4 regions of the Streptomyces sp. GSL17-111 genome follow, and region 2 is predicted to be linked to each of the others. Evidence: riboswitches for the same ligand, from Rfam matches in the RefSeq annotation. Region 2 holds a riboswitch; each other region holds the start of a gene.

What was found. A riboswitch is a leader RNA that binds a small molecule or an ion and turns the genes downstream of it on or off. The one in region 2 is predicted to bind cobalamin.
Region 1: another riboswitch for cobalamin. It lies ahead of V6D49_RS20540 (prenyltransferase/squalene oxidase repeat-containing protein); the one in region 2 lies ahead of V6D49_RS07245 (ribonucleoside-diphosphate reductase subunit alpha).
Region 3: another riboswitch for cobalamin. It lies ahead of V6D49_RS23060 (cobalamin biosynthesis protein); the one in region 2 lies ahead of V6D49_RS07245 (ribonucleoside-diphosphate reductase subunit alpha).
Region 4: another riboswitch for cobalamin. It lies ahead of V6D49_RS03750 ((2Fe-2S) ferredoxin domain-containing protein); the one in region 2 lies ahead of V6D49_RS07245 (ribonucleoside-diphosphate reductase subunit alpha).

The regions. Positions count from the first base shown of each region.
Region 1 covers NZ_JBAJNS010000001.1:4,598,943-4,601,132, reverse strand. Annotated here, with positions in the region: gene lanKC (class III lanthionine synthetase LanKC) at 1-356, opposite strand, end outside; cobalamin riboswitch at 588-753, shown strand; gene V6D49_RS20540 (prenyltransferase/squalene oxidase repeat-containing protein) at 901-2,190, shown strand, end outside.
Region 2 covers NZ_JBAJNS010000001.1:1,718,167-1,720,356, forward strand. Annotated here, with positions in the region: gene V6D49_RS07240 (GNAT family N-acetyltransferase) at 68-589, shown strand; cobalamin riboswitch at 644-802, shown strand; gene V6D49_RS07245 (ribonucleoside-diphosphate reductase subunit alpha) at 925-2,190, shown strand, end outside.
Region 3 covers NZ_JBAJNS010000001.1:5,187,711-5,189,900, reverse strand. Annotated here, with positions in the region: gene V6D49_RS23070 (inorganic phosphate transporter) at 1-580, shown strand, start outside; gene V6D49_RS23065 (hypothetical protein) at 654-866, shown strand; cobalamin riboswitch at 1,048-1,170, shown strand; gene V6D49_RS23060 (cobalamin biosynthesis protein) at 1,301-2,190, shown strand, end outside.
Region 4 covers NZ_JBAJNS010000001.1:902,937-905,126, forward strand. Annotated here, with positions in the region: gene katG (catalase/peroxidase HPI) at 1-443, shown strand, start outside; gene V6D49_RS03750 ((2Fe-2S) ferredoxin domain-containing protein) at 493-897, opposite strand; cobalamin riboswitch at 940-1,127, opposite strand; gene V6D49_RS03755 (ferric reductase-like transmembrane domain-containing protein) at 1,163-2,167, opposite strand.

The DNA of each region.
Region 1 (2,190 bases), 2.9 Mb from region 2:
CCGCTGTGGCCGCGATCGGCGTACTTGGCGTTGCGCAGGTGCAGCAGGTGCAGGTCGGGGACGAACTTGAAGGCGACGCCGCGCGGGACGCAGTAGTCCCAGACGCGTTCGACGACGGTGCCGGCGTTCCCCAGCGTGGCCGAGACGTGCACCTTCCACCCCTGCGCGGGGAACTCACCCTGTTCCGGGCGCAGTTCCAGCCAGTCGCCGCTGCGGGCGGACAGCCAGCCCTCGGGGACCGGGCGGCGGGCGGCGGCGAGCGTCGCGTCCCGGCCACCCGCCGCGGTGGAGAGACGGTCGGGGGTCTCGTAGAAGTGCGGGTCGGCCAAGCAGTAGGCCTCGTACCGGCTGTCCATCGTCCCCCTTCGGTTCCGGGTCGGTGCACGGGGGGGGGTCGGCCCCTCGTTCCGGCTCGGCACAGACGTTTCCATGCCGGTGCGTGACCGAACAGTCACGGCTGTCATGAGACCGGTATGACAAACGCATGGGCTGTTGGGCCCCGGTGGACCAGTCACCGTGCGGCACCAAGAAGAACGCTGCGTGTCCCACCTGCTGAGCGGGTGTGACCGGCGGCACCGCGGCCCGGGCCCGTTGCGCCGTTAGAGTGTCCGGTGCAGTACGCGCCCTGGTCGGGGGAAGCCGGTGGGAATCCGGCGCTGACCCGCAACCGTGAACGGCACCGCAGGACCGCACCGGAAGGAGCGGCTCCGGCGGGCCGCGAGCCGGAAGACCCGCACCACGGCGTACCCCTCCCCCGGGAGGGTCCATGGCTCCCGGCGGAGCGTTCGCAGCGCGCCGCCGGCACCGTCGAGGTCTGCGGATGCCGAGCCCGGAGAGCCGCGCGCCCAGCGTGGCCCGCCCGTGGTGCCGGTGTGCGCGACCGCCACCGAAAGGCACCTGATGCTCCTGCGCCGCTGCGCCACGGCCCTGGCCGCCGCCACCGTCCTGAGCGCGTCGGCGGCCCCCGCCGCCCTGGCCGACGCCTCCCCGTCCCCGTCCGCCGAGGTGACGCTCCCGGCCGGGTTGTACGGCGCCGGGGACCCGCAGTACGACGCGGTGTGGCGGCAGTCGACGGCGCTGCTCGCGCAGGACGCGCTCGGCGTCACCCCGGCCGAGTCGGCCGTGGAGTGGCTGACGGACCAGCAGTGCGACGACGGTTCCTTCACCTCCTACCGCGCGGACCCGCAGGCGCCCTGCGACGCGGAGACACCGCGCGACACCAACGCGACGGCCATGGCCGTGCAGGCCCTGGCGGCGCTGCGCGGAGCGGACGCGGGCGCGGTCGGGGACGCGGTGGCGTGGCTGGAGTCGGTGCGCAACGAGGACGGCGGCTGGGCGTACTACGCGGGCGACCCGGCGTCCGACGCCAACTCCACGGCCGTCGTCGCGGGCGCGCTGAACGCGGCGGGCCGCGACGGCTCGGGCGAGGACTCCCCCGCCGCCGCGCTGAGCGCCTTCCAGCTCGGCTGCGACGCGCCGGACGGGCAGGCCGGCGCCTTCGCCCACGTCCCCGAGGAGAACGGCGACCTGAAGCCGAACGGCCTGGCCACGGCGTCCGCCGCGCTCGGGGCGCAGGGCCTGGGCCTGGCGGCCGAGGCCGCCGGTCAGGACGCCGGGACGCCGACGCTCCCGGAGTGCGACGAGGACGGCCGGTTCCCGGCCGAGCGGTCCGCGCAGGCCGCCGCCGCCTACCTCAGCGCCGAACTGGAGCGCAACGGCGGCTACCTGGAGTTCGCCATGCCGGGCGCCGAACCGCAGCCCGACCACAGCGGGACCGCGCTGGCCGTCATCGCCCTGGCGGCGGGCGGTCACGAGGACGCCGCGCGGGAGCCGCTGAACTGGCTGGCGGACCACCACGGCCAGTGGCAGGGCCTGAACGAGAGCCCGGCGGGCCTCGGTCAGCTGGTGCTGGCGGTCCGGGCCACGGGCGGCGACCCGGAGGCGTTCGGCGGCTCGGACCTGCTCGCCCGGCTGAGCGCCACCGGGCCGGAGCCGCAGCCCTCGAAGGAGCCCAAGGGGTTGGCGTCCGAGAATCGCGACGGCGCGGACGGCGAGGAGGGGAACGGCGCGGCCGTGTGGTGGGTCGTCGGCTCGATCTTCGTCGCGGGCGTCGGCATCGGCCTGCTGGTGAGTCTGCGCAAGCGCGGCACGGGCACGAACGGCTCGGCCGACCGCTCCGCGAACGGGCCG
Region 2 (2,190 bases):
ACCCCGTGCCGATGACCGTGTTCGAAAAGACCCGCACGATGTCCGAGCCGTGCAGGAGACTGGCCCCATGGACGTCACCACGGATCTCACCGTGCGCCCCGCGCGCCCGGAGGAACTGGACGCGATCGGGGAGCTGACCGCCGAGGCCTACCTCGGCGACGGCCTGCTGGACTTCGGCGAGGAGGACCCGTACCTGGCGGAGCTGCGGGACGTCCGGCGTCGCTCCCTCCACGCCGAGGTGCTGGTCGCCGCCGACGAGCGGAACGGCGAGGTGCTGGGCGCCGTCGCCTTCGTCGGCGAGGGCGGCCCGTACGCCGATCTGGCCGGGACCGGCGAGGGCGAGTTCCGGATGCTCGCGGTGCGTCGCGAGGGCCGGGGGCGCGGCGCCGGGGAGGCGCTCGTCCGCGCCTGCGTGGAGCGGGCACGGGAGCGGGGGCTCGCACGGCTGGTGCTCTCCAGCCAGGCGGGCATGGAGCCCGCGCACCGGCTCTACCGGCGCCTCGGCTTCGTCCGCACCCCCGAGCGGGACTGGGAGCCGCTGCCCGGCTTCGGTCCCCTGTGGACGTTCGCGCGGGAGCTGGCGGCGTGAGGCGCTGACGCTCCCCTCCCCCGCCCCCTTCGGTGCGCGACACCGTGGGACACAACATGTAGGGGTGCCGGGAGTTGTCGCCCCTACATGTATGCTCGACCCGCTGTCTTAGCAGGGGAATCCGGTGGGAGTCCGGAGCTGTCCCGCAACGGTGTGCACGGTGCCGCAGGGTGCCGCGCGAGCCCGAGTACCTGCCGACGGCGCAACGATTCGTCCGGGCCTCGTGGAATGGGCCGGGGGACGTTCCGCGGTGTGTTCCGCCCGTAGTGGCGGCCGGTCCGTGTGCGCCTGCCCGCCTCCCGCGCGGCCCCGCACAGCGAGGGAGAGCACACCCCGTGACCATCGCATCCGCGGAACCCGCGTCGGCGGAGTTGTCGCGCACGCTGACGGAGCTGACGGCCGACCTGCCCGCGCTCTCGCCTGCCGCGGTCGCCGAGGCGGCGCTGCGGGGCGCCCGTCGCGCCGCAGGGACGGGCGAACTGCACGCGCTGGCCGTCGAGGCGGCCGCCGGCCTCATCGGTGAGGAGCCGCAGCACTCCCGGCTCGCCGCCCGGCTGCTGACCCTGGCCATCCGCCGGGAGGCGGCCGAGGAGGGCGCGGTGTCCTTCTCGACGTCCGTGGCCGCCGGGCACTCCGCCGGGCTCCTCGCGGACGCCACGGCCGGCTTCGTCCGCGCACACGCCGACGCGCTCGACGCCCTGGTGGATCGGGCCGTGGCCGAGGGCGCCGACGACCGGTTCGAGTACTTCGGGCTGCGGACGGTCCACTCCCGCTACCTGCTGCGCCACCCGGTCAGCCGCCGCGTCGTCGAGACGCCGCAGCACTTCCTGCTGCGGATCGCGTGCGGGCTGGCCCCGGCCGACGGCGGGGAAGCGCTCTCCGAGGTCGCGGAGCTGTACCGGCTGATGAGCTCCCTGGCCTACCTGCCCTCCTCCCCCACCCTCTTCAACTCCGGCACGCGGCACCCGCAGATGTCGTCCTGCTACCTGCTGGACTCGCCCCGGGACGAGCTGGACTCGATCTACGAGCGCTACCACCAGGTCGCACGCCTCTCGAAGCACGCCGGCGGGATCGGGCTGTCGTACACGCGGGTGCGCGCACGGGGGTCGCTGATCCGGGGCACCAACGGGCACTCGGGCGGCATCGTGCCCTTCCTGCGCACGCTGGACTCCTCGGTCGCGGCCGTCAACCAGGGCGGTCGGCGCAAGGGCGCGGCCTGCGTCTACCTGGAGACCTGGCACGCGGACGTCGAGGAGTTCCTCGAACTGCGCGACAACACCGGCGAGGAGGCCCGCCGCACCCACAACCTCAACCTCGCGCACTGGATCCCGGACGCGTTCATGCGCCGCGTGGAGGCCGACGAGGACTGGTCCCTGTTCTCCCCGGTGGACGTGCCGCACCTGCCCGACCTGTGGGGCGAGGAGTTCGACGCCGCGTACCGCGAGGCCGAGGCCGCCGGGCTGGCGGTGCGCACCGTCCCCGCCCGGCAGCTGTACGCCCGGATGATGCGCACGCTGGCGCAGACCGGCAACGGCTGGATGACGTTCAAGGACGCCGCCAACCGGACGGCGAACCAGACCGCGCGGCCCGGCTCCGTCATC
Region 3 (2,190 bases), 3.5 Mb from region 2:
CTACCTGGGCGGCTGGCGCATCATCCGCACCATGGGCCGCGGCCTCACCGACATCCACCCGCCGCAGGGCTTCGCCGCGCAGACGAGCTCGGCCGTCACCATCCTGGCCTCCTCGCACCTCGGCTTCTCCCTGTCCACCACGCAGGTCTGCTCCGGTTCGGTGATGGGCTCGGGCTACGGCCGCAAGGGCGGCGTGGTGCGCTGGAACACGGCGTACCGCATGTTCGCGGCCTGGGGCCTGACGATCCCGGCGGCCGGTCTGGTCGCCGCGCTGGCGGCGCTGCTGGCCGTCCAGGGCGACTGGGGCGTCACCGTGGTGGCCGTCCTCTTCGTGGCCGCCTCCGGCGCGATCTGGGCCGCCTCCCGCCGCGCCGTCGTCGACCACACCAACGTCAACGACGACGAGCCCGGCCCGTCCGCCGAGCCGGCCGGCCAGGGCGCGGGCGACGCCGGGGACTCCGGCGTGATGTCCGCCGCCGTCCAGGCCGTCAGCCCGCCGCCGGTCGGCGCGCAGCGCGGCGACTCCCAGCCGGACGACGACCCGAACGCGGCCGAGCGCCGCACCCCGAGCGCCGTCTGACGGCGCACCCCCAGCGCCGTCTCACGGCGACGGAACTGGCTCCCCGCACCACGACCCCCCAAGGACAAGCCTGATGGACATCGACTGGGCAGCACTCGGCCAGGTCTTCGGCGTCAGCCTGGTGGCGACGGTCGCCCTCGTGGGCGTCTTCACCCTCGGCATCGTCGGCGGCTCGGCGCGCAAGGCGGACGGCAGCACCGGTGCGCTGGCCCGCGTGGGCTCCTACGCCGCCTACGCGGTCTGCGCCGGCGCCGTGGCGCTGGGCATCTACACCATCGCGGCGTAGCCGCCGACAGCCCGCACACGTCGGGCCCTCGCGAGCGCGCACGCAGCACGGCGGAGGGGCACGGATCAGGTCCGTGCCCCTCCGCCGTGTGTCTGCTCACACTCTCCCGACGCAGGTCAGCGCCGAGTTGACGCCTTCTGCGGGCCGTGGTGGACTTCGCGTTGCCAAACGGCGGCAGGGGAGGAAGCCGGTGCGAATCCGGCGCGGTCCCGCCACTGTCACCGGGGAGCACTCCCCCACCCGAGGTCACGGCCGCGCGCGGTTGGAAGGCCGGGGGACGTGTCGATCCGGGAGCCAGGAGACTCTCGTCGCCGGACACGTCGAGCCAGGGCGCGGACCCTGAGTGAGGACACATCGCATGCCCGGCACCGCCATGCCTCCAGACCGCTGCGCCCCGCCCACCGAGCAGGTGCCGACGGCGAGCTGACGACGCCATGGGCCGCACCTCTGCCGGGGTCCTCCTCGGCTTCCTCGGCGACGCCCTCCTCGCCGATCCGCGCCGCGCGCACCCCGTGGCCGCCTTCGGGCGCGCGGCGGGACGCGCCGAACGCCTGCTGTGGCGCGACCACCGCGCCGCCGGGGCCGCGCACACCGCCCTGTGCGCCGGGTCTGTCGTCCTCGCCGCCGCCGCACTCTGCCGTGCGCCGGACCGGCTGCCCGCCCGGCACGCGAACCCGGCGGCCGTCGCGCTGAGCGCCGCGGTCACCTGGAGCGTGCTGGGCGGTACCTCGCTCGCCCGGGAGGCGCGGGCCGTCGCCGCCGCGCTGGAGGCCGGTGACGTCGAGGCGGCACGCGCCCGGCTGCCGCACCTGTGCGGCCGCGACCCGCAGGCGCTGGACGCGGACGGCATCGCCCGCGCGGTCGTGGAGTCCGTCGCCGAGAACACCTCCGACGCCGTCGTCGGTGCCCTCGTGTGGGGCGCGCTGGCCGGTGTTCCGGGCCTGGCGGGCTTCCGGGCCGTCAACACGCTGGACGCGATGGTGGGTCACCGCTCGCCCCGCTACCGCCGGTTCGGCTGGGCGGCGGCGCGGCTGGACGATGTCGCCGGGTGGCCCGGCGCGCGGCTGACGGCGGCGCTGGCCGTCGCGCTGGGACCCGACCCCGTCGGGGCGCGGGCGGCCTGGCGGGCCGACGCGCACCGGCATCCCTCCCCCAACGCCGGGCCGGTGGAGGCGGCGTTCGCCGGGGCGCTCGGTGTCCGGCTGGGCGGCACGCTGGCCTACGGCGGCCGGGTCGAGCACCGTCCCGTCCTGGGCGGCGCCTCGGGCCGGGAGGTGACGGTGGCGGACGTGGAGCGGGCCGTGCGGCTCTCCCGCCACGTCGG
Region 4 (2,190 bases), 820 kb from region 2:
GCAACTACCTCGGCAAGGGCAACCGGCTGCCGGCCGAGTACCTGCTGATCGACCGCGCGAACCTCCTCACCCTGAGCGCCCCCGAGATGACCGTCCTCGTCGGCGGCCTGCGCGTGCTGGGCGCGAACGCGCAGGGCTCGGCCCACGGCGTGCTCACCGCCACCCCCGGCGTCCTCACGAACGACTTCTTCGTCAACCTGCTGGACCTGGGCACGACGTGGAAGGCGACCTCCGAGGACGCGAGCACCTTCGAGGCCCGTGACGACGCCACCGGGGAGGTCACCTGGACCGGCACCCGCGCCGACCTCGTCTTCGGCTCGAACTCCGAGCTGCGGGCGCTCGCCGAGGTCTACGCCTGTGACGACGCCCGGGAGAAGTTCGTGCGCGACTTCGTCAGCGCCTGGGACAAGGTCATGAACCTCGACCGCTTCGACCTGGTCTGAACCGCCATCCGGGCCGTCCCCCTGCGGGGACGGCCCGGGTGCCGCCGGTTCACGGCGCGGTGCGCCGCCCCGGCGGGGTGAACGTGTAGAGGTCCAGGATCTCCGGCAGCGGCGCGACGCCGGGGCCGCCGTCGCCGATCCAGTCGACGATGTCCTCCGTCGCGGCCGGGTCGTTGACCAGCCCCAGCCAGACCGGCCGGGCCCCCGCCGCCCGCCCCTCGGCGGAGGGCTGCACCACGACGACGTTGGCCTGGTCGCAGACGTCGAGGCAGTCGGAGACGCGTACGGGTGCGGCCGCGCGCAGCCGCTCGGTCTGGGCCGCGTGGTCGACGCCGGTGATCTTCGGGCTGCCGCAGCAGCAGTCCCGGCACACGACGACGCGGCACGGCAGCGGTCCGGTCGCCGCGCCGCCGCCCGGAGCGGCGGCCGTCGTTCGCGTCGGTGGTGCGGACATGCCGCGCCCTCCCTCTCTCCGGGGAGATCCGCCCCGGGGGTTCGTCGAGGAGGCGGCAGCGTGAGTCTCCTGGCTCCCGGGTCGATGCCTGCCCCGGCCTTCCCACCCGTCTTCGGGCAGTGGCCTGTCGGGACCGGCTCGCCGGTCACAGTGGCGGGACCGCGCCGGATTCACACCGGCTTCCTCGTCCGCCGTCGCCTTGTCGTCCGACATCATCCCATCGCCCGGAACGGCGCACCTCGGCGCCTGCGGCGAGGGGCCCGCGTCAGTCGGCCGCGTGGTCGTGCGGGAGGGTCGCGGACGGCTCGGCCGGCCGGTCCCGTCCGCCGTCGTGCCCGGACACCGGCACGACGACCAGCCCGACGAGCACGGCGGCGGCCACGACGCGGCCCAGGGCCCGGGTCGCCCAGGTCGGGGCGAGCGCCCTCGCGCCGGTCCCGGGCGGCGGGCCGAGTCGCTGTGCTCGCCGGGCGGGACGCAGCAGTCGGTACAACAACAAAGCCGCCACGGGAAGTTGCAGGAGCCACAGCACCGTGCGCGGCCACTCCCCGTACCAGACGTTGGTCCCGTACAGCAGTGTGTGCCACACGCTCAGCACGTACACGACGATCACGAACCGGTGCAGGCGCCGCCAGGTGTTCGCCCCGATGCGGTGCCGTACGTAGAACAGCAGCCCCAGGGGGACCGCCAGGTACAGCGCGCCCTGACCGATCGGAATGGCGATCTGCCCGGTCCCGGAGTCGTACCATCCGGGCACGAAGCTGTCGGCGAAGCCCGCCCACAGTCGCTCCGCCCAGGCCAGCGACGTCTCGTAGCGCACCAGTTCGGCGGCGAACATCAGCGCGTGGGCGGCCATCAGCGCCATCGTGGTCAGGCTCGTCGTGCGGTGCCAGCGCTCCAGCGTCTCCCGGCGGACCGGCAGGCGGGCCGGCCGGCGGCCGGAGAGCAGGAGTCCGAACATGACCGTGCCCCAGGCCCACAGGAGCCCGGACCAGCCGAACGCCTGGCTGAGCAGGTACATCCAGTAGGTGCCGGGGTCGTCCATGAAGGGCATGACGGCGACGGTGTCCGAAGTGCCGGAGTCCATGCGCACGTACAGGAAGACGAACACGGCGGCCGTCACGAGCACCGCAGCGGCGGCGTCGGGCAGGGCGGCGCGGAGATCACCGCGCAGAGCCACCCGGTCGGGGGGAGGGGGCGTGCGTCCCGCCGGGGTGGCGGTTCCCGCCTCCTGGGGCCTCACCTCGTCCCGTCTCACCTCGGACGGCATCGCGGACCTCCCGTTTCTCAGAG